One region of the Nocardiopsis oceanisediminis genome, then DNA from elsewhere that is predicted to be linked to it. Evidence: riboswitches for the same ligand, from Rfam matches in the RefSeq annotation. Region 1 holds a riboswitch; each other region holds the start of a gene.
What was found. Region 1 has a riboswitch for thiamine pyrophosphate ahead of J0910_RS25625 (ECF transporter S component). Riboswitches for the same ligand answer to the same signal wherever they lie in the genome.

Region 1 (6,975 bases):
GGCCCCCGCCGAGATCGGGGTGGACCTGCCCGGCGGCGAGCGGCTCACCGCCCGGGTCTGGGTCTGCCGGGTGGGCCGGGTGCCGCTGCTGCTGCTGGACGCGGTGCACGAGGGCAACCCGCCGGGCCTGCGCGCGGTCACCGACCGGCTGTACGGCGGCGGCGGGGAGCACCGGCTCCGCCAGGAGCTGCTGCTCGGCGTGGGCGGGGTGCGCGCGGTCCGGCTCTACTGCGAGATCAGCGGCCACCCCCGGCCCGAGGTGTTCCACATGAACGAGGGGCATGCCGGCTTCCTCGGCCTGGAGCGGGTCCGCGAGTACATGGACGGCCGCGGCGTGGACGGCGGGCCGCTCGGCTTCGCGGAGGCGGTCGAGGCCGCCCGGGCCGGGACCGTCTTCACCACGCACACCCCGGTCCCCGCCGGCATCGACCGCTTCCCGCGCGAGCTGGTCCTCGCCCACCTGGACGGGGACTCCCCGGCTGTGCCGGGGCTCCCCGCCGACCGGGTGCTGGAGCTCGGCGCCGAGGACTACCCGGGCGGCGACCCCGACGTGTTCAACATGGCGGTGATGGGCATGCGGCTGGCCCAGCGGGCCAACGGGGTCAGCCGGCTGCACGGGGCGGTCAGCCGGGGCATGTTCCAGGGCCTGTGGCCCGGGTTCGACCCGGACGAGGTGCCGATCGGCTCGGTCACCAACGGGGTGCACGCCCGCACCTGGGTGGCCGAGGAGGCCCAGGAGCTGGCCGCGGCGGTGGTCGGCGACTCGGCCGAGTTCAACCGCTCCGAGGGCTGGCGCAAGGTGGCCCGCGCGGACGAGGGCGAGCTGTGGCGGATGCGGCGCACGCTCCGCGGCCGGCTGGTGGAGGAGACCCGCGCCCGGCTGCGCGCCTCCTGGCGGGCCCGCGGCGCCACCGGCGCCGAGCTGGGCTGGATCGACGGCGTGCTCGACCCCGACGTGCTCACCATCGGCTTCGCCCGCCGGGTGCCCTCCTACAAGCGCCTCACCCTGATGCTGCGCGACCGGGACCGGCTCGCCCGGCTGCTGCTCCACCCGGACCGGCCGGTGCAGATCGTGGTGGCGGGCAAGGCGCACCCCGCCGACGAGGGCGGCAAGCGGCTCATTCAGGAGATCGTTCGGTTCAGCGACCGCCCCGACGTCCGGCACCGCATCGTCTTCCTGCCCGACTACGACATGGACCTGGCCGCCTCCCTGGTGCAGGGGAGCGACGTGTGGCTGAACAACCCGCTGCGCCCGCTGGAGGCCAGCGGCACCTCGGGGATGAAGTCGGCGCTCAACGGCGGGCTCAACCTGTCGGTCCGGGACGGCTGGTGGGACGAGTGGTTCGACGGGTCCAACGGGTGGGCGATCCCCACCGCGGACGGGGTCTCCGACCCCGACCGCCGCGACGACCTGGAGTCCCGCGCGCTCTACGAGCTCATCGAGGAGCGGGTCGCGCCGCTCTTCTACGACGCCGACGGCGACGGCCTGCCCAAGCGCTGGCTGGAGATGGTCAAGCACACCCTGGTCTCGCTGGGGCCGAAGGTGCTGGCCACCCGGATGGTCCAGGACTACGTGGCGGGCTACTACCGGGGCGCCGCGGCCTCCTCGCGGGCGCTGCTGGACGGCGGCGCGGCCGGCGCGCGCGAGCTGGCGGCCTGGAAGGCCCGGGTCCGCGCCGGCTGGCCGGGGGTGCGCATCGAGCACGTCGAGGCCGGCGGGATCGACGCGGGCACCGGGGAGCCGCCGCGGGCCGGCGGCGAGCTGGACCTGAGCGCCACGGTCCGCCTCGGCGACCTGGACCCGGACGACGTCCAGGTGGAGGCGCTGGTCGGCCGGGTCGACGAGGACGGCCGGCTGGTGGCGCCGGCCGTCGCCGTGCTGGAGTGGACCGGCGGCGGGCAGGAGGGGCACCGCTACACCGGTTCGGCCCCGCTGACCAGGGCGGGCTCCGGCGGCTACACGGTGCGCGTGCTGCCCCGGCACCCGGCGCTCCGCTCGGCCGCGGAGATGGGGCTGGTGGCCGTTCCGGAGCCGCACCGCGGAATGGAGGACGGGATCGTGCTGCGCTGAGCGGCGATAACCCGCATAATGGGTGGAAACCGACAGGGGAGCGCTTCGGCGCTGAGAGTGCGGAGACCCCGCAGACCCTTAGACACCTGATCTGGATCATGCCAGCGAAGGAAGTCGTGTGTTCCGCCCGGCGGAGTCCGTACCGGGCGCTCTTGGCCTGAGCCCTCTCGTGTCCTCACCGACGCGAAGGGACCCACCCGTGAAGACCACCGCCCAGCGTTCGCCGTACGCCTGGCGCACCGTCGACATCGTCGTCGCCGCGGTGCTCGGCGTCGCCATCGGCGTCATATTCTGGTTCTGGGGCATGCTCTGGCAGGCCACCGCACCGCTGTTCGTCTTCTTCCCGCCCGCCCAGGCGGTCATCTACGGCATCTGGCTGCTGCCCGGCGTGCTCGGCATGCTGGTGCTGCGCAAGCCCGGGGCGGGCGTCCTCACCTCGGTCGCGGCCGCCACGGTCTCGGCGCTGCTGGGTACGCACTGGGGCATGATCGTGCTGGTCGCCGGCTTCTTCCAGGGGCTCCTGCCGGAGCTGGTCTTCCTGGCCGGCCGGTACCGCTCCTGGGGCATGGCGGCCTCCGTGCTGGCCGCCGCGGCCGCCGCGCTGGCCCCGATCGGCATGGACCTCACCATGACCTACGCCGACTGGCCGGCCTCCTTCATGGCCGCCTACGCGGCCTTCGTCGCCGCCAGCTCGGTGCTGATCGCCGGGGTCGGCGGCCGGCTGCTCACCACCGCCCTGGCCCGGGCCGGGGCGCTCACCCCCTTCCCCTCGGCGCGCGGATGAGCGGCGCGCGGATCCGGCTGCGCGGCTGGGGCTGGCGGCACGCCGGCCGCGAGGAGTGGGCGCTGCGCGGGGTCGACCTGGAGGTCGAGCCCGGCGAGCGGGTACTGCTGCTCGGCCCCTCCGGCGCCGGCAAGAGCACGCTGCTGCACGCCCTGGCCGGGCTGACCGGGCCGGAATCGGCCATCACCGGGGAGAGCGAGGGCGAGCTCACCGTGGACGGCGCCCCGGCCGAGCGCGGCCGGGGCGGCACCGGCCTGGTCGCCCAGGACCCGGAGACCCAGCTGGTGATGGCGCGGGCCGGCGACGACGTCGCGTTCGGCCTGGAGAACATCGGTACCGACCCGGAGCTGATCGGCGGCCGGGTCCGGGAGGCGCTGGCCGGGGTCGGCTTCGGCCACGGCCCGGAGCGCTCCACCGCGGCGCTCTCCGGCGGGGAGAAGCAGCGCCTGGTCATCGCCGGGGCGCTGGCGATGCGGCCCCGGCTGCTGCTGCTCGACGAGCCCACCGCCAACCTCGACCCGGAGGGCGCCGCGCAGATCCGCGGGGTGCTGGCCGGGCTGGCCGCGGAGAGCTCGGCGACCATGGTGGTCGTCGAGCACCGGGTGGCCGAGGCGGTCGGCCTGGTGGACCGGGTGGTGGTGGTCGAGCCCGGCGGCGGCGTGGTCGCCGACGGCCCGCCCGGCGAGGTGTTCGCCCGGCACGGGGCGGCCCTGGCCGCCCGCGGGGTGTGGGTGCCCGGCCACGAGCCGCGGGCGCCCGGAGCCTCCGGGGCCACCGGGGAGGTGCTGATCCGGGCCGCCGGGTGCACCGCGCTGGAGCCGCTGGGCCCCGGCACCGACCCGCGCCGCCGGCGCACCGTCCTGGACCGGGTGGAGGCGGCCGTGGCCGGCTCCGCCACCACCGCGCTGACCGGGCCGAACGGCGCCGGGAAGTCGACCCTGCTCACCCTGCTGGGCGGGCTGGCCCGGCCGGACGCCGGCTCGGTGCGGCCGGAGGGCGCGCTGGCCGGGGTGGACCGCCGGGACCTGGGCCGCTGGCCGGCCCGGCGGCTCGCCCGCCACCTGGGCACGGTCTTCCAGCACGCCGAGGACCAGTTCGTCACCGCCACCGTCCGGGAGGAGCTGGAGTTCGCCCCGAAGCGGGCCGGGCTGCCCGCGGAGACCGCCGCGGCCTGGGTCGGCGAGCTGCTGGAGCGGCTCCGGCTGGCGCCCCTGGCCGGGGTCCACCCCTACACGCTCTCCGGCGGGGAGAAGCGGCGGCTCTCGGTGGCCACCGCGCTCAGCTCCGGGCCGGCGCACGCCCCCGACGTGCTCCTGCTCGACGAGCCCACCTTCGGCCAGGACGCCTGCACCTGGGCCGAGCTGGTGGCGCTCCTGGCGGAGCTGCGCGCGCAGGGCCGCGCGGTGGTCATGGCCACCCATGACGAGCGGCTGCTCGGCCCGTTCACCGACGTGGAGCTGCGGGTGGCCGGCGGCGGCGTGGCGCCCGCGGTGGGGAGCGGCCGATGACCGGGGTGCTGCGCCGCCGCAACCCGGCGGCCAAGATCGTCGCCGCCCTGCTGGTGGCCGCCGGGCTGATCCCCGCGGTCGACCCGGTGACCGCGGGCGCGGTGCTCGCCGCGACCGTCCTGCTGCTGCCGTTCGCGGGCCTGGAGCGCCGGGCGCTGCTCACCGTCGGCGTGCCGCTGGTGCTGGCCGCCTTCTCGGTCGGCCTGGTCAACCTGCTGTTCGGGGAGAGCGGCCCGATGACCGCGTTCGGCCTGGCGGTGCGGCTGCTGGCGATCGCGCTGCCCGGGGTGCTGGTCGCGCTGACCAGCGACCCGACCGAGACCGCCGACGCGCTGGTGCAGCGGCTGAAGGTGCCGGAGCGGCCCGCGCTGGGGGTGCTGGCCGCGCTGCGCCTGATCCCGCTGCTGGCGGCGCACTGGCGCACCCTCACCCTGGCCCGGCGGGCCCGCGGCCTGGAGCCGGGGCGCAACCCGGCGGCGCTGGCCGCGCAGTTCGCCGGGAAGGCCTTCGCGCTGCTGGTCCGGGCGATCCGGACCGGGACGCTGCTGGCCACCGCGATGGACGCGCGCGGGTTCGGCACCGGGCCGCGCACCCACGCCCGCACCAGCCGGTGGTCCGGCGCGGACGGCGCGCTGATCGCCGGGACCGTGCTGGTCCTGGTCGCGGCGCACCTGCTCTCGATGCGGATGGGCACCTGGCGGCTGCTGTTCGGCTGAGTCTGCGGCGCGGGGGCCCGGGGTCCCCGCGCCCGGCCCGGCCGCCCGGTACGGCCGCCGCCCCGTTCGGCGGCGCGGGCGGGGGCGGGGGAGCCGGGCGGCGCCGTGGTAGGACATCGGGAGGCGCCGGAGAACCCGGGCGCGGGACCGAAGGGCAGGAGGGCTCGGCAGTGGGCGAGTTCGTGCGGGTGGAGAAGGACGCGGAGAATCCGGCGGTCGCGGTGATCAGGCTGGACCGGCCGAAGATGAACGCGCTCAACGCGCAGGTGCAGCGGGAGATCGGGGCGGCCGCGGCCGAGGTCGCCGCGGACGGCTCGGTGGCCGCCGCGGTCCTCTACGGCGGGGAGCGGGTGTTCGCCGCGGGCGCCGACATCAAGGAGATGGCCGGCATGGGCTTCGCCGACATGGCGGCCCACTCGCGCACCCTGCAGGCCTCGTTCACCGCGGTCGCCGAGATCCCCAAGCCGGTGGTGGCCGCGGTCACCGGCTACGCTCTGGGCGGCGGCTGCGAACTGGCGCTCTGCGCGGACTTCCGGGTCGCCGCGGAGGACGCCAGGCTGGGCCAGCCGGAGATCCTGCTCGGGGTGATCCCCGGGGCCGGCGGCACCCAGCGGCTGCCCCGGCTGATCGGCCCGGCGCGGGCCAAGGACCTGATCTTCACCGGGCGGCACGTGCCGGCCGACGAGGCGCTCCGGATCGGCCTGGTGGACCGGGTCGTTCCGGCGGCGGAGGTCTACTCCGCGGCGGTGGCCATGGCGGCCCGCTACGCCGGCGGCCCCTCGGCGGCGCTGCGCGCGGCCAAGGAGGCGGTCGACCGCGGGCTCGAGGCGGACCTGGGCACCGGCCTGGAGATCGAGCGGGTGCAGTTCGCGGCGCTGTTCGGCACCGAGGACCAGAAGATCGGGATGCGCAGCTTCATGGAGAGCGGCCCGGGCAAGGCGGAGTTCACCGGGCGCTGACCGGAACCGGCCGGGCGGCGGAGAAGAGGATAGCGGCGGAGATGGCGGAGCGGATCTGGGGCCTTGCGGCGGCCCCCGCGGCGGAGCGGACCGACCTGCTGGCCGCGCCGGTGGCGGCGGGGCTGGAGGGCTGGAAGGCGGCGGCGGAGGAGCCCCCGCCGCTGGTCGCCGAGGTCGATCCGGCGCTCTCCGACACCGCCGCCGCCTCCGAGGCCTACGGCTTCCCGATGGAGGCCGGGGCCAACTGCATCGTGGTCACCGGCAAGCGCGGCGGCGAGGTGCGCAGGGCGGCCTGCGTCGTGCTCGCCACCACCAGGCTGGACGTCAACGGCGCGGTCCGCCGCCGGCTCGACGTGCGCAAGGCCTCCTTCGCCCGGCAGGACGACGCGGTCGCCGCCACCGGGATGGAGTACGGCGGCATCACCCCGGTCGGCCTGCCGGAGGGGTGGCCGCTGCTGATCGACGCGGCGGTGGCGGCCTGTCCGCTGGTGGTCATCGGCAGCGGGGTGCGCCGCTCCAAGCTGATCGTCCCCGGAGCGGCCCTGACCGGCCTCCCGGGGGCCGAAACCGTCGACGGGCTCGGGCTTCCGGCCGAGGGCTGAGCGGCACCGAAGCGGAACCGGGCGCAGGTATTTTCCGTCATACTCGTGGGGTTGCAAGGGGCGCGCAGCGCGGTACCGCTCGCCCCGCGACGGCTAAGCTGGTCGTGGCGGTATGCGGGTTTTGAGGGGATGAGTTCGCAATGGCAATGTCGGCAGGTTTCCCCGAGGGTGAGGAGCTGCCGGAACGCGTCGGCCCTTATTCCATCCGGAGGCGCATCGGCCAGGGCGGTATGGGCGTGGTCTACCAGGGCTACGATCCCCGGCAGGACCGCCTGGTCGCGATCAAGGTGCTGCGCTCGGAGGTGGCCGGCGACAACATCGCCCGCGCCCGCCTG
Region 2 (6,975 bases), 2.3 Mb from region 1:
CGGCATCGCGCCGGCCCCCGGGGCCCAGGCCGCGCGGAAGTCCGCCAGGCGGGCGGCGTCGACCAGTTCGATCCGCCCGCCGATCGACCCGGCGCGGTGGTAGGCGAAGCGGCGCCCGAACGGGCAGCCGTCGAAGTCGGCCCCGACGCCGGCGCGGGACAGCCGGGCGGTGCCCGCCTCCAGGTCGGAGGTCCAGAACCCGAGGTGGTCGAAGCGCCCGGCCCCGCCGCACCCCCACGGGCTGCCTTCGGGCCCCTCGATCAGCTCGATGAACGGCGGGTCGCCGCGGGTGAAGGCGATGCGGAAGTCCCACTCCCCGATCCGGTCCGCGCGCGGCGGCGTCCACTCCACGCCCACCGCCCCGCTCAGCTCCGCCATGGCCGCCCCGATGTCGGGAACGGCGAAGCACACGTGATAGAAGCCGCCCATGACCCCGCCTCCTGAACACCGGCCGCCCTCGCGGCCGGGCACCGGCAGACCCTAGCCGGGCGGGCGGCCCCCGCACCAATAGGCGGGCCGATACCCGGTATGGGGGCGGGGCCGTGCGGCCCCGCCGCCGTTCCGCCGGGCGCGGCCCCGGGGCGGCCGCCCCTGACCGGCTCGGCGGTGCGGGCGCCCACCGGGAGCAGGGAGCGGCCGGTCAGCGCGGTTCGAGGAGGCAGAACTCGTTCCCCTCGGGGTCGCGCAGCACCACGCAGGCGGCGTCGTCCGGCTGCCCCACGTCGGCGCGGGCGGCTCCCCGGGCGAGGAGCCCGTCCACGGCCGCCGCCCGGTCCTCCGCGTACAGGTCGAGGTGGAGGCGGTTCTTGGCCGGCTTCGCGCCGTCCGCGCGGGTGAAGAAGAGGGACGGCGAGCGCCCGTCCGGCGGCCGCACCTCGACGCCGGCCGGGACGGGTTCCATCAGCTCCCAGCCGAGGGTCTGCGCCCACCACCGGGCGAGGGGCGGCGGGTCGTGCGCGTCGACGGTCAGGGCCTCCCAGGCGATTTCCATGGCGACCGATCGTACACGGGCGCATCCGCCCCGGAGCCGGCCTCGGGCGCCCCGGCCCCCCGGGGCCGGCGTGCGCGCACACCGGCCCCGCCCGCCACCGGGCGGGCACCGGTCACAGCGCCTCCAGGATCGGCCCGGCCCGCTCCTCCAGGTCGGCGGCGAGCATTTCGGAGTAGGTGGCGGTCAGGTGGTGGGCGTCCCGGTAGACCAGGACGTTGCCGACCACGGCCGGGCAGGTGTCGTCGGTGCACAGCCGGTCGTTGAGGTCGACCACCTCGGCGCCGGTCTCCGGCCGGTCCGCGGCGATCAGCTGCGGGTCCTCCTCACCGAGGGCGTCGTCGCGCTCCTTGGCGCAGCTGTCCGGGTCCGCCGGGTGCAGCTCGACGCACTCGGGGACCCGGGGCCGGGCCACCGGGGTGTCGGCGATCGCGACCACCTGGGCGCCGGCCTCCTCCAGCTCGGTCCACTGCTCGGCCATGCCCTCGGCGATCAGGCGCTTGCCCTCCTCGGTGTCGCCCGCGACGGCGCTGATCGCGCGGCTGCGCGCGCTGGTGAACACCAGGTCCGGCCGGACGTCGCCGGTGAGCCGGTCGACGACGTCGGCGTTCCAGTCCCCGCACTCGGTGTAGCGGCGGTCGTCGCCGCTGTCCCGGGTGACGGGGGCGCCGGTGAACGGGCAGGAGGACTTGGTGAAGGTGTACACCCGCCAGTTCCGCTCCCCCGCCACGGCGCGCACCGCCGGCACCCAGTGGGCGGCGTGCGAGTCGCCGACGACGGCCACCGTCACCTCGGCGTCCTCGGGGCCGTACACGCACGGGTCGGCGGTGCGGTCGCTCGGCATGGCCTGGCACTCGTCGCCGTAGACGCTGGGCAGGTCGTCCAGGGCGTCGATCGGGGCCGGGTAGACGGCCTGCCCGGTGTCGCCCTCGGGCCGCTCCTCCTCGATGGCGGCCGGGCCGACGTGCACGTCCGGGTCGAAGGCCACGTCGCGGCGCTGCTCCACCTGCTGGTACTGGATCCAGCTCGTCCCGGACACCAGCAGGGCCCCGCAGAGCGCGAACACGAGCGCGGCGCGGCCGGTGCGCAGCGCCCCGCCGGTCCGCACCGGGTCCTCCACCAGGAGCTTGGTGACCCAGGCCAGCAGCACCGAGCCGGCGCCGATCAGCACGCCGCCGAACGCGCCGAACACCTCGGTGCCGGGCAGGAAGGGCCAGAACACGATGAGCGGCCAGTGCCACAGGTAGATCGCGTACGACAGGTCGCCGACGAACCGCGCCGGGGCGGCGCTGAGCAGCCGGTAGGTCGACCAGCGGCCCTCGGTGCGGCCGGCGGTGATCACGGCGGCGGTGCCCAGCACCGGCAGGGCGGCGGCCCAGCCGGGGAACGCCACCGCGTCGTCGTAGGTGAACGCGGCGGCCGCGATGGCCAGCAGCCCGGCCCAGCCCAGGCCGGCGCGGACCGCGGCGGGCAGGGTGCGGTGCGCCGACACCATCGCCAGCACGCCGCCCGCGGCCAGCTCCCACATCCTGGTCTGCGGCAGGAAGTAGGCCGGGGCGGGGTCGGACAGGGTGAGCCAGACCGAGCAGGCGAAGGAGGCGGCGATCACCGCTCCGCCGCCGAGCAGCAGTATCCGGGCCCGGCGCAGCCGCGCCGGCAGGGCGGTCCAGCCGATGAACAGCAGCGGCCAGAACAGGTAGAACTGCTCCTCCACGGCGAGCGACCAGAAGTGCTGGACCGGGCTCTCCGCGGCGCCGGCCGCCAGGTAGTCCACCGATTCGTGGGCCAGCAGCAGGTTCTGCACGTACAGCGCCGAGGCGGCGAGCTGCTTGGCGGTGTCCAGCAGCTGGGCCGAGGGCAGCAGCGCCATGGCGGCGGCGCCGGTGGCCAGCAGGACGACGGTGGCCGCGGGCAGGATGCGCCGGACCCGCCGGATGTAGAAGCCGGACAGGGAGACCCGGCCCTGCTCGCGGGCCTCGCGCAGCAGCAGCGTGGTGATGAGGAATCCGGAGATCACGAAGAAGACGTCGACGCCGATGTAGCCGCCGGGCAGCAGCTCCTTGTCGACGTGGTAGACGACGACCAGCGCCACCGCGAGCGCGCGGAGGCCCTGGACCTCCGGGAAGAAGCGGCGCGGCGGCGCGGGGCGGGCTGCCGGGGGTGCGGGCGCGGGCTGCGATTGGGTCGGCACGGGGTTCCTTGCCTGCGTCTCGGGGCCGTCTCGGTGGGACTCGGGGCGCGCCGCATGCCCGCTGCGCGGGCGGGGCCGCCGCGGCGCGCTTCCTGGGAGTTCTCCCAGGAATGGGGATTCTCTCAGGAAAACGCGACCGTGGGTAGTCGATTAGTCGCCTGGAAGCACAGGTAGGACGAAAATTCTCGCCGGAGTGACCTGAGTGTCGCCTCGCGGACACATGCCCGCGGGCGCCCGCAGGGGCTAGGGCGAGCAGGGGCGGAGCGCCGCTCCGCGCGCCGGGCGCGGCCGCGGGGCGGCCCCGGCGCCCCTCCCCTTGCGGGCGCTCTCGGCGCCGTGATCCGGATGTCCGTTACCGGGCCTCGGGGGCCGTCCCGATCACCTGCGGCGCCCCGCCGGGGCAGGCCTCTTCCGGTGCTCCGCCCGCCGGGCCGCCCCGCCCCCGGGCCGAAAGGGAACCCCGGCCCTGAACCCGGGAAGCGGCGTCCCGGCGTGTCGCCCGCGCCGGCCGGTCCCGGGTTCCGGCGGCCGCCGGAACCCCTCGGCCCGGGGCGGGGGCTCCCCCGGTGCGGCTCAGTGCTCCATGCGGTGGTCGCCGTCGACGATGGTCAGCGCCTGCATGGCGGCCGAGGCCAGCTGGATCAGCGCGGCCCGGTCGTTCCAGGTGCAGCGGATGCGGACCGGGCCGGCGTGGATGACGGCCGTGTTGCCCCCGGTGTCGGTGACCGTCGTCCGGCCCTTCAGGTCCCCGGCGGAGAGGGTCCTGTCGTATGGCTCCATCGGCTGTTTCCCACGCTCGTCCGGGCTCTCGGTCGGGGCAACGGTACCCGCCGCACCCCGGCCCCGCCGGGCAATCGGGAAATATGCCGCTTCCGGCCGGTCCCGGACGCCCGTTCCGGAGCGCGGCTTTCCCCGGAGGCGGTGCTCCACCGGGCCACCGGGGGCCGGCAGGGGGATCCCGCAGGCGCGGAACCAAGGCGGCCGTCCCGGGGAGGGCCGAGCAGGCGGCCGCCCGCAGGAAGAGGGGGCGCGGGGGCGGGTCGGCCGGTCTCCTCCGGCGCCGGGCTCTGCAAAGGCCGCAGCAGCGCGGAGCGCCCGATCGACACGCTGAAGGCGCGGCGCGCCATCGCGGCCCGCTACGACACGCCCCCCGAGAGCCGTCTGGCCGGCCCCCGCCTGCGCGGAGCGGTGATCTGGATGCGCGGCCTCCGATGACCACCGCTCCGAACGGGCGCTAGAAGGCCCAGCCCTCCTTCTCCCAGGCCGCCTCCCAGAAGTGGAACTCGTAGGTGGTGGCGGTGGTGAAGGCCTCGCGCATCCGGGCGACGGTGGCGGCGTCGGAGCGCTCGGCGATGCCGTCGGTGATGGCGCACAGCCGCCGGGTGGAGGCGGCGAACTCCTCGTCGGCGTAGGTGGAGATCCACTCGCCGTAGGGGTGCCCGGACAGGTCGCCGGCCTTCTCCATCAGCCGGGCGCCGACGTCGGTGTAGACCCAGAAGCAGGGCAGCACCCCGGCGGCCAGCTCGCCGTACCCCTGGGTCTGGGCCAGGCCCAGCAGGTAGGAGACGTAGGCGGTGCAGGTCGGCGAGGGGCGCAGGCCGGCCACCTCGCCGACGAAGCCCTCGTGCATGGAGCTCTCCACCGCGATCGCGTCGTGCGCCGACTTGGCGAAGAAGGCGATCTCGTCGGAGCGGTCGGCCCGAGCCGCCGCCGACGCCAGGGCCCGGGCGTAGCCGCGCAGGTAGAGGGCGTCCTGGGCCATGTAGTAGTCGAACCGGTCCCGGGACAGGGACCCGTCGGCCAGGCCGCGGACGAACGGCAGGTCGTCGATGGCCGCGCGCACGCCGGCCGTCTCGTTCCACACCTCGGCACAGAAATCGCTCAAGATGGGCGTTCCCTTCGCTAGTTCGAGCTAGATCAGGTTCGACGGGTGTGATCTCAGCTCCGGCCGATGCCGACATCGGACCGGTGCACCCCGCGCCGTGCCGACGACCATACCGGGGGCCGGGACGGCGTTCCGCCCCGGGGTGCGGCGTTTGCCCGTTCCGGTGCGGGGCGGAAGGATCGCGCCATGCCCTCCTTCACCGCTCCCGACGGGACCCCGCTCGCCTACCGCGCCGAAGGCGAGGGGGAACCGCTGATCTGCCTGCCCGGCGGCCCGATGCGCGCCGGCGCCTACCTCGGCGGCCTCGGCGGGCTGGCGCGGCGGCGCCGGCTCATCGTGCCCGACCCGCGCGGCACCGGGGACTCCGGCGGCGGCGCCGACCCGGCGGCCCGCCGCTGCGACCGGCAGACCGGAGACGTCGAGGCGCTCCGCGCCCACCTCGGCCTGGACCGCGTCGACCTGCTGGCCCACTCCGCCGCGGGCGACCTGGCGGTCCTGTACGCGGCCCGGCACCCCGAGCGGGTGCGCTCACTGGTCCTGGTCACCGCCCGGGGCCGCGCCCTGGGCATCGACTTCACCGAGGAGCACCGGTGGGAGGCGGCCGCCCGCGCCGCCGTCGCCGGACTGGACGCCCCGGTCCTGGCCGTCGCGGGCGGACTGGACGGCGGCCCGCTCCCCCGGGTCGCCGCGGAGATCGCCGGGCTGTTCCCGCGCGGCGAGACGGCGGTGCTGCCCGGCGCCGGCCACTACCCGTGGCTGGACGCTCCGGAGGACTTCGCCCGCACCGTCGGGGATTTCCTGGACCGCTCCGCGCCGGTCGGCGCGGGCGCCCCGGGCGCCGGCGGGGCCGGGGCGGACCTGCCGCCGGGGCTGGCGGAGGCCGCGGCCGAAGGGCTCCCCCGCGCCGACGTCGACTTCGAGATGTACGAGGCGTTCGAGGACCCGGAGGAGACCGCCTGGTGGTTCCGGCTGTGGACCGGCAACCCCGACGCCGACGGGCGGGAGTACCGGTTCTTCGGGATGAACGGGGCGGGCGGCTACGCCGGGCTGTGGCTGGTCCGGGAGGGGCGGCCGCTGCCGGAGCAGCCCGTCGTCTTCCTCGGCTCGGAGGGCGAGCTGCTGGTGCTCGCCTGCGACCTGGGGTCCTTCCTCTGGCTGCTGGCCCAGGGGGTCGGCCCCGCCGAGGCGATGGGCTGGGGCCCCGCCGGGGACCCCTGCCCGCGCACCGCCGAGATCGCCGAGCGGTACGCCCCCGGCGGGCGGCGCCCCCCGGAGGAGATCCTGCGCCGCGCCCGGGAGGAGTTCCCGCACTTCGAGGAGGCCGTCCGCGCCCTGTGCCGCTGACCGCGCACGCCGCGGCGCCCCCGCGGCCCCGGGGGCGGGGCGGGGGCGCCGTTCCGCGCCGGTCCGGCGGTCAGCCGCTCTTGCCCGCGTAGGCGTGGTGGCTGCCGGCGCCGTAGGCCTGGGCCTGCTCGGCCCAGGCCGCCATCAGCGCCTCCTCCTGCCGGTCGCGGACGCACTTGGCCAGGTTGAAGGTGGAGGTGATGACGAACAGCACGCCCATCCCGATGAAGGCGCGCATCCAGGGGTCGATCGGCAGCAGGGCGACACCGCCGCACAGGCCCGCGCTGGCGACGCCGAAGGCGATGAGGGACTGGAGGTAGAAGGCGGGGGTGACCTTGGTGTTCAGGGGTGCGGAGCTCATGGCTCCATGGTGGCCGGGGCCGGTGCGGCGCGGATGAGTACCGCTACTCAACCGGTCCGGTGCGCTCCGGCGGGGTCCCCGCCGCAGGCGCCACCCGGTCCGGGCGGAACGCCGACAGGTCGCTCCCCGGGTCCTCGCCCAGGACCAGCCGGGCGGCGACGGCGCCCTGGTAGGGGCCGTAGGTGAGGCCGGACGCGCCCAGCCCG
Region 3 (6,975 bases), 330 kb from region 1:
CTCAGCACCTCGCCGAGCCGGCGGGCGTTCTCCAGGTAGGGGCCCTCCTTGAGCATCCGCACCACGGTGCGGCCCATGGCGCCGGCGAGCGGGTTCCCGCCGAAGGTGCTGCCGTGCTGGCCCGGGTGGATCACGCCGAGCACCGACTCGTCGGCGACCATCGCCGACACCGGGACGACGCCGCCGCCCAGCGCCTTGCCGAACAGGTAGGCGTCCGGCACCACGCCGCTGTGCTCACAGGCCCGCACGGTGCCGGTGCGGCCCAGTCCGGCCTGCACCTCGTCCGCGATGAGCAGCACGTTCTCCCGATCGCACAGCTCGCGCAGCCGGGGCAGGTAGTCGGCGGGAGGGACGACGACGCCGGCCTCGCCCTGGACCGGCTCCACCAGCACCGCGGCGGTGGTGCCGTCCACCGCCTCGGCGACCGCGTCGGCGTCGCCGTAGGGCACCGAGCGGAACCCGGGGGTGTAGGGGCCGAAGCCGCCGTAGGCGTCGGGGTCGGAGGAGAAGGAGATGATGGTGGTGGTGCGGCCGTGGAAGTTGCCGCCCGCCACGACGATGGTGGCCTGGCCGTCCGGGACGCCCTTGACGTCGTAGGCCCATCTGCGGGAGACCTTGATGGCGGTCTCCACCGCCTCGGCCCCGGTGTTCATCGGCAGCACCCGCTCCTTGCCGACCAGGTCGGCGAGGGCGGTGACGAACGGCGCGAACTGGTCGTTGTAGAACGCCCGGCTGGTGAGCGTCACCCGGTCCAGCTGGTGGTGGGCGGCGGCGAGCAGGTCCGGGTTGTGGTGCCCGAAGTTCATCGCCGAGTACCCGGCGAGCATGTCGAGGTGGCGCCGGCCTTCGACGTCGGTGACCCACGCGCCCTCGCCCTCGGCGATCACGACGGGCAGGGGGGCGTAGTTGTGCGCCGAACGGGCTTCGGCGAGGGCGATGTGCTCGGCGGTCGAGACAGGGGGCCGGGAGGGGTCTCCTCCGGACTGCCTGTTCCCCAGAACGCGGGTGTCGCTCATCCAGGTGTCCCTTCCGATCGACATTGATCGTTTTTCGCTCTGTGGATACCCCGGGGCGGGTGTGGGGAAGCGCACCCGGAGCGGCCTCCAGAAGCAGAACAGATGCCCGTATCAGGACACAAGGGTCCGGAGGGGACGGGTTTCCCCTGCACCGCCCCGGCCCCTCCCGCCCCGCTCCGCGGGCGGCCGGGACCGCCCCGGGCCGCCCCCGGGCCGCGACTTCGGTCACAGGGACTCCGCTCGGAGGTCACACCCGAAACCCCCGGCCCCGGCCGGCGCCCCCGGATCCGCCGCACTGACCTGCGTTTTCGGCCGCCCCGCGCTGACCTCGGAAAGCGCCACCCCGACCGACTGTGACCGCCCGCACAGGTACAGGATCGGTCGCCATGGACGCGGCCGGGTAGACCGGCCTCAGGGAGGGACCAGCGTTGACCGAAACAGGACACCGGGCCGCCGCCCCGTCCGGGCCGGCCCCCGCATCGCCCGCCCCGGAACCCCGGGGCCTCGGCCTGCCCGGCCTGCTCTCCGCGGTCGCCGCCGCCGTCCCGGAGCGCACCGCGGTGGCCGCCGGCGGCCGCCGGCTGAGCTACGCCGGGCTGGAGCGCCGCGCCGGGCTGCTCGCCCGGCACCTGGCCGCCGCCGGCATCCGCCCCGGTGAGCACGTCGCCCTGCTCTCCTACAACCGCGCCGAGTGGCTGGAGTCGTTCTTCGGGGTGCTGCGCGCGGGCGCCGTCCCGGTGAACGTGAACTACCGCTACATCGCCGAGGAGCTCCGCTACGTGCTGGACGACTCCGGAGCGGCGGCGCTGATCGCGGAGCGGTCGCTGACCCCCGCCGTCGCCGCGGTCCGCGACCGCCTGCCGCGCCTGCGCCACGTGCTGCTGCTCGACGACGGCGCCCCGTGCCCGGAGCCCGGACCGCTGCCCGGCACCGGCTACGAGGCGGCGCTGGCCGGGGCGGAGGGGCTGCCCGACCCCGCCGCCGAGCCCGGCGGCGACGCGCTCTACCTGCTCTACACCGGCGGCACCACCGGCTTCCCCAAGGGCGTCATGTGGCGCCAGGAGGACATCTTCCACGCGGCCCTGGAGCGGCGCGGGCCCGGCGACCCGCGCATCCGGCGCGCCGCCGACGCCGGGGAGCGCGCCCTGGGCTGCTCGGCCCACCGGATGCTGGTGCTCGGCCCGCTGATGCACGCCGCCGGCCAGTGGAACGCGCTGGGCATGCTGTTCTCCGGCAAGACCGTGCTGCTCAACACCGACCGGGTGTTCGACGCCGACCGGGTCGCCGCGCTGGCCGACCGGGAGGGCGCGCAGTCGGTGCAGCTGGTGGGGGACGCGATGGCCCGGCCGCTGGCCCAGGCCCTGCTCTCCGGCGGGCGCGCCTGCGCCGACCTGCGCACGGTCGCCTCCGGTGGGACCCCGCTCACCCCGGCCGTCCGCGCCCTGTGGCGCACCTGGCGGCCCGGGATCACGCTGCGCGACAGCTACGGAGGCTCGGAGACCGGGGTGTGCGGCGCGGCCGCGGAGGGCTCCGGCGAGCGCCGGTTCGCCATGGGCGCCAGCGTCTCCGTGCTCGACGAGCGGATGCGGCCGCTGCCGCCCGGTTCGGAGGCGGCCGGCCGGATCGGCCGGATCGCCCGCACCGGCCGGATCCCGCTCGGCTACCTCAACGACCCGGCCAAGACCGAGCAGACCTTCCCCCGGGACCCGGACGGCCGCCGCTGGGTGATGTCCGGCGACTACGGCACGGTGGCCGAGGACGGCTCGATCGTGCTGCTGGGCCGCGGCTCGGCGGTGATCAACACCGGCGGCGAGAAGGTCTACCCCGAAGAGGTCGAGTCGGTGCTCAAGGCGCACCCCGACGTCGCCGACACCATCGTGGTGCCCTCCCCCGACGAGCTGCTCGGCCAGCGGGTCACCGCCGTGGTCGCGCCGGTCCCCGGCCGCTCCCCGTCCCCGGAGCGGCTCCGCGAGCACTGCCGCACCCGGCTCGCCGGGTTCAAGGTGCCGCGCGCCTTCCAGGTGGTCGACCGGGTGCGGAGGACCGCCGTCGGCAAGCAGGACTACCGGTGGGCCGCGGCGGTGGCGCGCGGCGCCGCCCCCGCCGGGGCCCGCGAGGGGGCGCCCGCCGGCCGCTGACCCGGCCGGGGGCGCGCCGCCCCTCCTTCTCTCCGCGCCCCTTCCGCCCGGCTCCCCCGCCGCCGCGGCGCGGCTTCTCGACCGCGCCGCGGCGGCGGGGTGCCGGAAACCGCGCCGGTTCCGGGAACCCGCCCGCGCCGCCCGCACGTTGCCGGGGTGCCGCCCGGGACGGGCGAGCAGGCCCGGCGGGCCCGCGGAATCCCTAGACTGTGAGGCTCGCGCCGCCGCTCGGAGTCCCGGCCGTTCCCGCCTCCGGCACGTTCGCGGCACTCCTCCTCGATCCCTCGAAGACGAAACACGAGACATGGCGAAATCCATCGGGACCCATCTGTTCAACGTCGTCCGCGGAGGCCTCATCGGCACCGCGGAGGTCGTTCCCGGCGTCAGCGGCGGCACGGTCGCGCTGATCGTGGGGGTGTACGAGACCCTCATCACCTCGGCCGGGCATGTGCTCTCCGGGCTCCGGGCGGCCGTCTCCGACCTGCCGCGCGGCCGGGGCGCCGGCCGGGCCGCGGCGGAGTTCCGCCAGGCCGACTGGGCGGCCATCGGCGCCGTGCTGGTCGGCATGGTCGCCGCCGCGCTGCTCGCCGCGAAGATCATCGCCCCGCTGGTCGAGTCCGAGCAGCAGCGCTCCTACGCCCTGTTCTTCGGCCTGGTGCTGGCCTCGCTCTGGGTGCCCTACACCGCGGCCGGGCAGCGCTGGAAGGCCTGGCACTACCTGCTGGCCGCCGCGGTCGGCGCGGTCGCCTTCGTGGTGACCGGCCTGCCGCCCGCGCACGTGGAGCCCTCGGCCCCGGCCGTGATCGCCGCCGCGGCCGTCGCGGTCTCCGCGCTGATCATGCCGGGGATGTCCGGCTCGTTCATCCTGCTCACCCTGGGCCTCTACACGCCCACCATGGACGCGCTGAACAACCGCGACTTCGGCTACATCGGCACCTTCGTCCTCGGCGCGTTCATCGGCGGCGCGCTCTTCGTGAAGCTGCTCCAGTGGCTGCTGGAGCACCACCGGATGGTGACCCTGGTGGCGCTGACCGGTGTGATGGCCGGTTCGCTGCGCGCCCTGTGGCCCTGGCAGGACGAGGAGCGCACCCTCTACGCCCCCTCCGGGGACGTCCCGTTCACCCTGGCCATGGTCGCGGTCGGGTTCGCGGTCGTCGTCGCGGTCCTGCTCATCGAGCACCTGGTCAAGGGCGGCGGCCGGAAGAGCGGCTCCGGCGGCGGCCGGCACGCCCGGCCCGCCGTCCGGGAGTCCGCCCGGCTGTGACAGGCTGAAGGCCCGGCCGCCGAGGCGGCCGGGCCGCTCCGGTCCTTCCGGAGCGGAAGCGACGGCGCGGGGTGCCGGTGCACGCCACCGGCTGAGAACACACCCGTCGAACCTGATCTAGCTCGCACTAGCGAAGGGACGCCACATGGGCTCCTTCAACATCCTGTCCATCGCCGGCACCGACCCCAGCGGGGGCGCGGGGATCCAGGCCGACCTGAAGGCCTTCTCCGCCCTCGGGGGCTACGGCACCACCGTGGTGACCGCCCTGGTCGCGCAGACCACCACCGGCGTCGCCGCGGTGCACCCGGTCCCCCCGGAGTTCGTCACCCGGCAGCTGACCACCCTCCTGGACGACGTCCGCATCGACGCGGTGAAGATCGGCATGCTGGCCGACACCGGCGTCATCGAGGCGGTCGGCGCGGCGCTCGACGCCTACCGGCTGCGCAACGTGGTGCTCGACCCGGTGATGGTGGCCAAGAGCGGCGACCGGCTGCTGGCCGCCGAGGCGATCGAGGCGCTGCGCACCGTGCTGCTGCCCCGGGCCGACCTGGTCACCCCGAACCTCCCGGAGGCCGCCGACCTGCTCGGCGAGGACGAGGCGGCCGACCTGGAGGAGATGGAGGAGCAGGCCCGCCGCCTGCTCAAGCTCGGCCCGGCCCGGGTGCTGCTGAAGGGCGGCCACCTCTCCGGCGGCGACAGCACCGACCTGCTGGTGGAACCGGACGCCGCGGCCGTCCCGTTCACCGCGGAGCGGGTCCCGACCCGGAACACGCACGGCACCGGCTGCACCCTCTCGTCGGCGATCGCGGCCCTGCTCCCGCAGCGCGCCGGGGTCGCCGAGGCGGTGCGGGACGCCAAGTCCTACCTGACCGAGGCGCTGCGCCGCGCCGACGAGCTGGAGGTCGGCCGCGGCATGGGGCCGGTGCACCACTTCCACGCCTGGTGGTGACCGCCGGGCCGCGGCCGGGCCTCCTACCGGGGCAGGGGGCGGCGCGCGCCCGCCCCTGCCCTCCGTACCGGTCCCGGCGCCCCGGCGGGCCCCTGGGAGGACCGTCTCGGCGGCGCTCCGGGGCGCCGGGGCTCCCCGCCCGGGGTCAGCCCTCCCCGCCTCCGTCCGCCTGGGCCAGGGCGAGGCGGCTGAGCGCCGCGGCCGCCTCGGCCGGGTCGGCGCCGCGGCCGACCGCGATGCCCATCAGGTAGGCGGTCAGCGGGGCCGCCGGGCGGGCCACCGAGTGCGCGGCGTCCCTGGCCAGGTCGAGGATCCGGTCCACGTCGGCCTTGTCCGACTCTTCGGGCAGGTCCAGTTCCGCGCTGACCAGCCGCGCCCACTCCACCAGCGTCATCGTCGCTCCCCGGCTCCGCCTGCTCTGCTCTGCTCTCGCCGACGATCCTAGATCCCCGGTGGGGAAGACGGCCGGCGCGGGGATGCGCTCCGCCGCACCCGCCCCTCCCCACGGCGCCGGTCGCGTGTCCGGGCCTCCGGCGCGCACCGCCCGGAGCGGTCGGCGCCCGTTCCCCCTCTTCCCCAGGCCCCGCGGGGCCGGCGCGGGAGGGGCGGTGCGGCGGCGGGGACCGGGGATCGGGAGGGTCCCGGGTGCGGCGGGGTCCGCGGGGACGCTAGCCTGGCCCGGCGGCAAGGAGCGGGACCGGCCCTTCCGCGATGACCGGTCCCGCTCCTCCGTGTCCGCCCCCGGGCCTCCCCCCCCCGGAGGGCCCGGAGCCGCTCAGGCCGCTGCCGCCACCGGGGCGGCGACGTCGGCCAGCACCTCCTCCAGGCGGTCCAGGTGCGCCTGGATCCACGGCAGCCGGGTGGGGTCGTCGACGGCGAGCGCCGCGTACCGCTCGGCCTCGGTCTCCCCGTAGAGCAGGCTGGTGGCCACCCGCATCCGCAGCGCCTCGGCGCTCTCGCCGAACTCCACCGCGGGCAGCACGCCCATGCCGTACCGCTCCAGCAGCAGCCCGCACAGCCCGGGGCCGGTGCCGACCCCGTGGTCGGCGGCGAGGCGCTCGCGGTGCGCCTCGAAGTCGGGGTAGAGGTAGAACGCCGCCTGCGGCGCGGCCACCGACGCCCCGGCCGCGGTGAACCGCTCGGCCACCGCCCGGGCCACCGTCCCGTGCAGCCGGCGGCTGCGCTCGATGTGCGCGGTCAGCTCGGCGGGCTCGGCGAACGCCAGCGCGCCGGCCCGCTGCACCGGCCCGGTCGGGCTGGACCAGATCTCGCTGGCCACGCCGAGCAGCTCGGCCCGGATCCGGCGGCCCAGCGGGGAGTCCGGCAGCCGGGTGACGCCGAGCCGCCAGCCGCCCAGGGCCAGGCTCTTGCTCAGCCCGGTGGTGACCACGGTGCGCTCCGGGGCGAACTCGGCGGGGCTGCGGACCTCCGCCGCCGGGTCGTGCACCAGGTCGCGGTAGATCTCGTCGGAGATGACGACCAGGTCCAGAGCGCGGGCGACCTCGGCGAGCCGGCGGACGGTGTCCTCGGAGGCGACCGTCCCGGTGGGGTTGTCCGGCAGGGTGGTGATCACCGCGCGGACGTCCCGGCCCTGCTCGCGGGCGGTGC
Region 4 (6,975 bases), 3.2 Mb from region 1:
GGGACCCGCGCTTTCCCGCCCTGCGCCGGGGCCTCGCGGAGAGCGGGCCGGGACCGCGGCGGGTCCGCTCAGGGCCGCCCGGCGCGGCGGGCCGCTCAGTCCCGGGCCTCGACCACCTCCAGCCCGCCCTCGGCGTACCGGGCGCGCAGCGCCTTCTTGTCGTACTTGCCGACGCTGGTCTTGGGCACCTCGTCGATGAAGGCCCACCGCTCGGGCAGCTGCCAGCGGGCCACCCGGCCGGCCAGGAAGGCGCGGAGCTCGGCGGCGCCGGCCGAGGCCCCCTCGGCGAGTACGACCGCCGCCAGCGGCCGCTCGTCCCAGCGCGGGTCGGGCACCGCGACGACCGCGGCCTCGGCGACCGCCGGGTGCCCCATGACCTGGTTCTCCAGCTCCACCGAGGAGATCCACTCCCCGCCGGACTTGATCACGTCCTTGGCCCGGTCGGTGAGGCGGAGGAAGCCGTCCGGGCTCAGCGAGCCGACGTCGCCGGTGCGCAGCCAGCCGTCCTCGAACTTGTCCGGCGCCGGGTCCCGGTGGTAGGAGCCGGTGATCCACGGTCCGCGGACCAGGAGCTCGCCGACGCTCTCGCCGTCGTGCGGCACCTCGGCCCCGCCGTCGCCGGCCAGCCGGGCCTGCACCGAGGCGGGCAGCCGGCCCTGGGAGAGCCGGTAGGACCAGCGCTCCTCGCCCTCCGCGGCGGCCGGCGGGTTGGCCACGCTGCCCAGCGGCGAGGTCTCGGTCATGCCCCAGGCGTGCACCACCGGCACCCCGCACAGCTCCTCGAAGCGCCGCATCAGCGCCGGCGGGCAGGCGGCCCCGCCGACGACCACGCTGCGCAGCGAGGACATGTCGCGCGGGTTCGCCTCGATCTCCTGCAGCAGGCCCTGCCAGATGGTGGGCACCGCGGCGGCGAACGTCGGCCGCTCGGCCTGGATCATGTCGGCGAGCGCGGCGGGCTGCAGGAAGCGGCCGGTGAGCAGGAGCGAGGCGCCGACCATCAGGGCGGCGTAGGGCAGGCCCCAGGACATGGCGTGGAACATGGGGACCACGGCCAGCGCGGTGTCGGACTGGCGCAGCCCCTTGCCGTCGGTCATGCACACCTGCATGGAGTGCAGCCAGATGGAGCGGTGGCTGTAGGCGACGCCCTTGGGGTCCCCGGTGGTGCCGGAGGTGTAGCACATGGCCGCGGCGTCCCGCTCGTCGCCGGAGGGCCAGTCGAAGGCGTCCGGCCGGCCGGCGATCAGCTCCTCGTAGCGGTGCACCCGGACGCCTTCGGCGGCCAGCCCGCCGGGGTCGCCGCCGGCCACGATCACATGCCGGACGGTGGCCAGCCGGGGCAGCAGCGGCTCGAACAGCGGCAGCAGGTCGGCGTCGACGATGACCACGCGGTCCTCGGCGTGGTTCGCGATGTAGGCGATCTGGTCGGGGTGGAGCCGGATGTTGAGCGTGTGCAGCACCGCGCGCATCGCGGGCACCGCGAGGTAGGCCTCCAGGTGCTCCTGGCCGTTCCACTGGAAGGTGGCCACCCGCTGGTCGCCGGTGACGCCGAGCTCGCGCAGCGCGTGCGCGAGCCGCGCCGCCCTCCGCCCGACCTCCCGGAAGGCCGCCCGCCGGGGCTCGCCCCCGGTCCAGGTGACGACCTCGGCGTCCCCGTGCACGGTGGTCCCGTAGCGGACCAGGTCTCCGATCGACAGCGGTGCGTCCTGCATGGTGCTGCGCATGCGCGTGTCCCCTCGTCGCCGCCCGGCCTGCGCCGGTGTGATGGGTGCCACCGAAACTAGGAGACGCGCCCGCGGGGGTGAAGGCGGTCACGGCGATCGTTACCTAACAGTGTTAGGAGAGCCGGCCTCGCCGGGTCCGGGGCACCGGCGCGGCGGCGCCCTCGGAGCCCAGGGATGCGGCGGCCCGGCGGACGGCGGGGGAAAGGCCCCGATGATCTTGGCGTTGCGGGGGTATCAGGGCGCCCTGATACCCCCGCAACGCCAAGATCATCGCGGAGGGCGGAGGCGGGGTTCTTCCGCGGCGCCGCCCCTTGCCCGACGACGGGCTAGGAGCGGGCGGCGTCGGCCAGGCGGCGGGAGAACTCGGCCGCTGCGGCCCGGGGGTCGTCGGCCCGGGTGATGGCGCGGACCACCACCACGCGGCGGGCGCCCGCGGCGAGGACCTCGTCGAGGTTGCCGAGGTCGATGCCGCCGATCGCGAACCAGGGGCGGCCGCCGGCGAGCGCGGCGGCGCGGCGGACCAGGTCGAGACCTGCCGCCGGGCGGCCCGGCTTGGTCGGGGTGGCCCAGGTGGGGCCGGTGCAGAAGTAGTCGACCCCCTTCTCCTCGGCGGACGCGGCGGCGGCCTCGGGGGTGTTGTTGGACCGGCCGATCAGCGGCCCGTCGCCGATGATCTCCCGGGCGTGGTGCACCGGCAGGTCGTTCTGGCCCAGGTGCAGCACGTCGGCGCGGGCCGCGCGGGCGACGTCGGCGCGGTCGTTGACCGACAGCAGCGCGCCGTGCCGCTCGCACACCGCGCGCATCACCTCCAGGGCCTCCAGCTCCTGGCGGGCCTCCAGGCCCTTGTCCCGGAGCTGGACGATGTCCACGCCGCCGGCGAGGGCGGCGTCCAGGAACTCCTCGAGGTCGCCCTGCTCGGTCCGGGCGTCGGTGCACAGGTAGAGGCGGGCGCTCTCAAGGCGCTCGCGCAGGCTCTGCGGCTGGCTCTGCGGCTGGCTCATCGGGCCAGATTAGCGGCCTGCCCGCCGCTCCCCTCGGGCCGGGGCGCCCCGGCCCGCTCCAGTTCCTCGGGCAGTGCGGCCAGCACCGCGCCGAGCAGGCCGGGGAAGCGCGCCTCCAGGTCGTCGCGGCGCAGCCGGATCCACCGGTTCCGCCCCTCGACCCGGGTGCTGATCACCCCGGCCTCCCGGAGCACTTTGAAGTGGTGGGAGAGCGTGGACTTGTGCACCGCCACGCTCCACGCCTCGATGCCGCAGCTGCGCTCGGTGTCGACCTCGACGCCATCGGCGGTGAGGTCGGCGAGCAGGCGCAGCCGCACGGGGTCGGCGAGGGCGTCCAGGACGGCGGAGAGCCGCAGCTCGGCGCGGTCCGGTTGGGGAAGTCGGGACATGGGCTCCACCGTCACCCCCGAAGAACGGTTTGACAATCTTCAAACCATCATGCCAGCCTTCCGATCGTTTGACACACATCCAACGATTCTGGAGGCCGGCATGGCCGCTTCCCCGCTCGCCTCTCCCTCCGGTCCCGGAGCCGCCGGCCCTCCGGAACCGCCGCAGGACTACTCCGCCGCCCGCATCCTGCCGCTGGCCGCCGGCGCGTTCGCGATGGGCACGGCGACCTTCGTCACCTCCGGCGTGCTGCCGGAGATCGCCCAGGGCCTCGGCGTCGGCACCGGCGCCGCCGGGCAGGCGGTGACCGCCTACGCCCTCGCCTACGCCGTGCTCGCCCCGGTGCTGGGCGCGCTCACCGGGCGGATGGACCGGCGCGCCGTCCTCATCGGCGGGCTGCTGCTGTTCACCGCCGGCAGCGCCGCCGGCGCCCTCGCCCCGTCCTTCGGGGTGCTGATCGCCTCGCGCGCGGTGGCCGCGGCGGGGGCGGCGCTCTACACGCCCAACGCCGCGGTGATGGCCTCGGTGCTCAGCCCGCCCCGGTTCCAGGGCCGGGCGATGGCGGTGGTGCTCGGCGGGATGACCGCGGCCACCGCCCTCGGGGTGCCGCTGGGCACCTGGCTCGGCACCGCGCTGGGCTGGCGCGCCGCGCTGTGGATGGTGGTGCTCGCCGCGCTGGCCGCGCTGGCCGGGATGGCGCTGCTGCCCGGCGGGGTCCGGCTCCCCTCGGCGGGGCTCGCCGAGCGGCTGCGCGCGCTGGGCCGCCCCCGGCTGCTGGCGGTCACCGCGCAGACCCTGCTCGTCTTCTGGGGCAGCTTCACCGTGTTCGCCTACATCGCCCCGGTGTTCGCCCCGGTCACCGGAGGCGGGGCGGTCGGCGCGGCGCTGCTGTGGGTGTGGGGGCTGGCCTCGGTGGCGGGCAACCTGGCCGCCGGGCGGGCCTCCGACGCCCGCGGGCCGCGCACCGTGATGGCGGTCGCGCTGCCGGTGCTGATCGCGCTCTTCCTGCTGGTCGAGCCGGCCGCCGCGACGCTGCCCGGGGCGTTCGCCTGGATGCTGCTCTACGGCGCGTTCGGCTGGCTGGTGGCGGTGCCGCAGCAGCAGCGGGCGGTCGAGGTCGACCCGTCCTCCGCGCCGGTGCTGATCGGGCTGAACAGCTCCGCCCTGTACGGCGGGATGTCGCTGGGCGGGATCACCGGCGGCGCGGCGCTGGCCTGGCTGGACCCCGCGCAGCTGGGCTACCTGGGCGCCGCCCTGCTCGTTCCCGCGCTGGCGCTGCTCTGGGCCGAGCGGCGGCGCGGGTGAGGACCGGGGCCGGGGCGGAGGCGGTCCGCCCCGGCCCGGAGGCGCCGCGGCCGGGCCGCGGCGGAGGGTGCGGGGTCAGCGGGCCGGGATCAGAGGGCCATGGCCTGCGCCCGGCGGCGGACCTCGGTGCCGCGGTTCTGCGCCAGCGCGTCGATCGGCGCCCCGGGCAGCGTCTCGTCCGGGGTGAACAGCCACTGCAGTGACTCTTCCTCGGTGAAGCCGCAGTCGTCCAGCACGGTGAGGGTCCCCGGGAGGCCCTTGAGGACGTCGCCGCCGGTGATGAAGGCCGCCGGGATCTTCAGCTCGCCGCCGCGCTTCACGCCGGCCAGGCGGTGGTCCCGGATGAACTGCTTGATCCTGTTCGGGGAGACGTTGAGGGCGGCCGCGGCGTCCTTGACGGTCATCCAGTCGCCGACCAGGGCGTCGATGCGGTTGTCGTTCTCGTTCACACCCCCAATGTGCCATATTCGGCCCCTGCTCGGCGGCTCTGCGCGCCGCCGCCCCGCCGTCCGGTGGTCCGACCTCTCCGGCCGCCCGCGCGCGGGCGTCGCTAGGATGGGGGGACGGATCCGACCACCGGGTACGGATCCGCGAAGCGAACGTTCCCGCGGGAGCCGGGTGGGACCCGGCTGAGAGGGGGGCTGCCGGCCCCCGACCGCACGAACCTGATCCGGGTCATGCCGGCGAAGGGAGTGGCGTCTCCGCCATGCGTGCAGCAGACACCCCCGCCCACCGCGGCGGCTACGACGCGGCCGTCGTCGGCGGCGGGCTGATCGGCCTGGCCACCGCCTGGCGCGCCGCCCGGCGCGGGCTGCGGGTCGCCGTCCTCGCCCCGGCCGGCGACTCCGGCGCGGCCTCCGGCGTCGCCGCGGGCATGCTCACCCCGGCCACCGAGGCGATGTTCGGCGAAGAGGAGCTGATGCGCTTCGGCGCCGACTCCCGCGACCGCTACCCCGGCTTCGTCCGCGACGTGCAGGCCGACTCCGGCGAGGACGCCGGCTACCGGGAGCGCGGCACCCTGCAGATCGCCTTCGACACCGACGACCTGTCCCGGCTGACCGAGCTCGGCGAGCTCCAGTCCCGGCTGGGGCTGAAGGCCGAGCGGATCACCTCCCGGGAGTGCCGCCGGCTGGAGCCGATGCTCGCCCCCGGGGTGCGCGGCGGCGTGCACGTCCCCGACGACCACTCGGTCGACCCGCGCCGGCTGGCCCGCGCCCTGCGGCTGGCCGCGGCGGCGCGCGGGGCGGACTTCACCGCCGACCGCGCGGCCGAGGTGCTCTGCGAGGGCGGCCGGGTGCGCGGCGTGCGCACCGCCGGCGGCGCGGAGGTCCGCGCCGATCAGGTGGTGCTGGCCGCCGGGGTGTGGACCCCCTCCATCGGCGGCCTCCCCGACGGGCTGCTCCCGCCGGTGCGCCCGGTCAAGGGCCAGCTGCTGCGGCTGCGCACCCCCGCGGGCGAGGAGCCGATCGTCTCCCGCACGGTGCGCGGCCTGGTCAAGGGGACCCCCGTCTACCTGGTGCCGCGCGCCGACGGCGAGATCGTGCTGGGCGCCACCCAGGAGGAGATGGGGCCGGACACCCGGCTCACCGCCGGCGGCGTCCACCAGATCCTGCGCGACGCGCACGAGCTGGTCCCGGGCGTCGGGGAGCTGGAGATCGCCGAGGCCTGCGTCGGGCTGCGCCCCGGCTCTCCGGACAACGAGCCGCTCCTGGGGCCGCTGGGCCCGGCCGGGCTGCACCTGGCCACCGGGCACTTCCGGCACGGGGTGCTGCTCACCCCGGGCACCGCCGACGCGATGGCCGAGGTGCTGGCCGGCGGGGCGCTGCCGGACTTCGCCCGCAGGTTCGCGGCCGCCCGGTTCGGGCCGGCCGGCGGCGGCCGGCACTGAGCCGGTACCGAGAGGAGAACGCAGTGGACGTGATCGTCAACGGGGAGCGGCGCACCGTCGCCCCCGGCAGCACCGTGGGCGACGTGGTGCGCTCGCTCACCGGGGCGCGCAGCGGCGTCGCCGCCGCGGTCAACGACGAAGTGGTGCCCAAGGGCGGCTGGGACGGGACCCCGGTCGCCGAGAACGACCGGGTGGACGTGCTCACCGCCGTCCAGGGAGGCTGATCCGATGTCCGCCGAGACCACCGAAGCCACCGGGACCGGGGCCGCGCGGGAGCCGCGGCCGGCCGCGGACCCGCTGGTCATCGCCGGGCGCCCGTTCGGCTCCCGGCTGATCACCGGCACCGGCGGCGCGCCGTCGATGAGCGTGCTGGAGGAGGCGCTGATCGCCTCCGGGACCGAGCTGACCACCGTCGCCATGCGCAGGGTCGCCCCCGGCACCCAGGGGTCGGTCTGGGACGTGCTGCAGCGGAACGGGATCGCGCCGCTGCCCAACACCGCCGGGTGCTTCACCGCCGCAGAGGCGGTGCGCACCGCCCGGCTGGGCCGGGAGGCGCTGGAGACCGACTGGGTCAAGCTGGAGGTGGTGGCCGACGAGCGCACCCTGCTGCCCGACCCGGTGGAGCTGCTGGACGCCGCCGAGCGCCTGGTCGACGAGGGCTTCACGGTGCTGC

Region 2: it holds a riboswitch for thiamine pyrophosphate, as region 1 does, so the genes downstream of both, J0910_RS15830 (TenA family protein) here and J0910_RS25625 (ECF transporter S component) in region 1, are expected to answer to the same signal.
Region 3: it holds a riboswitch for thiamine pyrophosphate, as region 1 does, so the genes downstream of both, thiD (bifunctional hydroxymethylpyrimidine kinase/phosphomethylpyrimidine kinase) here and J0910_RS25625 (ECF transporter S component) in region 1, are expected to answer to the same signal.
Region 4: it holds a riboswitch for thiamine pyrophosphate, as region 1 does, so the genes downstream of both, thiO (glycine oxidase ThiO) here and J0910_RS25625 (ECF transporter S component) in region 1, are expected to answer to the same signal.

What each region holds. Positions count from the first base shown of each region.
Region 1 is NZ_JAFMZJ010000001.1:5,870,016-5,876,990, reverse strand. It holds gene glgP (alpha-glucan family phosphorylase) at 1-2,071, shown strand, start outside; TPP riboswitch at 2,096-2,201, shown strand; gene J0910_RS25625 (ECF transporter S component) at 2,271-2,855, shown strand; gene J0910_RS25620 (ABC transporter ATP-binding protein) at 2,852-4,363, shown strand; gene J0910_RS25615 (energy-coupling factor transporter transmembrane component T family protein) at 4,360-5,079, shown strand; gene J0910_RS25610 (enoyl-CoA hydratase/isomerase family protein) at 5,250-6,038, shown strand; gene J0910_RS25605 (YbaK/EbsC family protein) at 6,080-6,640, shown strand; gene J0910_RS25600 (serine/threonine protein kinase) at 6,781-6,975, shown strand, end outside.
Region 2 is NZ_JAFMZJ010000001.1:3,561,851-3,568,825, forward strand. It holds gene J0910_RS15810 (VOC family protein) at 1-429, opposite strand, end outside; gene J0910_RS15815 (VOC family protein) at 641-991, opposite strand; gene J0910_RS15820 (acyltransferase family protein) at 1,104-3,179, opposite strand; gene J0910_RS15825 (hypothetical protein) at 3,753-3,959, opposite strand; gene J0910_RS15830 (TenA family protein) at 4,414-5,043, opposite strand; TPP riboswitch at 5,056-5,167, opposite strand; gene J0910_RS15835 (alpha/beta fold hydrolase) at 5,251-6,408, shown strand; gene J0910_RS15840 (YiaA/YiaB family inner membrane protein) at 6,479-6,769, opposite strand; gene J0910_RS15845 (NAD(P)/FAD-dependent oxidoreductase) at 6,813-6,975, opposite strand, start outside.
Region 3 is NZ_JAFMZJ010000001.1:5,535,154-5,542,128, forward strand. It holds gene rocD (ornithine--oxo-acid transaminase) at 1-1,016, opposite strand, end outside; gene J0910_RS24125 (acyl-CoA synthetase) at 1,445-3,154, shown strand; gene J0910_RS24130 (DUF368 domain-containing protein) at 3,459-4,418, shown strand; TPP riboswitch at 4,476-4,574, shown strand; gene thiD (bifunctional hydroxymethylpyrimidine kinase/phosphomethylpyrimidine kinase) at 4,564-5,367, shown strand; gene J0910_RS24140 (DUF6457 domain-containing protein) at 5,513-5,761, opposite strand; gene J0910_RS24145 (pyridoxal phosphate-dependent aminotransferase) at 6,143-6,975, opposite strand, start outside.
Region 4 is NZ_JAFMZJ010000001.1:2,656,646-2,663,620, reverse strand. It holds gene J0910_RS11880 (long-chain fatty acid--CoA ligase) at 96-1,721, opposite strand; gene thiE (thiamine phosphate synthase) at 2,048-2,722, opposite strand; gene J0910_RS11870 (ArsR/SmtB family transcription factor) at 2,719-3,111, opposite strand; gene J0910_RS11865 (MFS transporter) at 3,212-4,414, shown strand; gene J0910_RS11860 (Rv2175c family DNA-binding protein) at 4,504-4,863, opposite strand; TPP riboswitch at 5,012-5,123, shown strand; gene thiO (glycine oxidase ThiO) at 5,121-6,302, shown strand; gene thiS (sulfur carrier protein ThiS) at 6,326-6,526, shown strand; gene J0910_RS11845 (thiazole synthase) at 6,531-6,975, shown strand, end outside.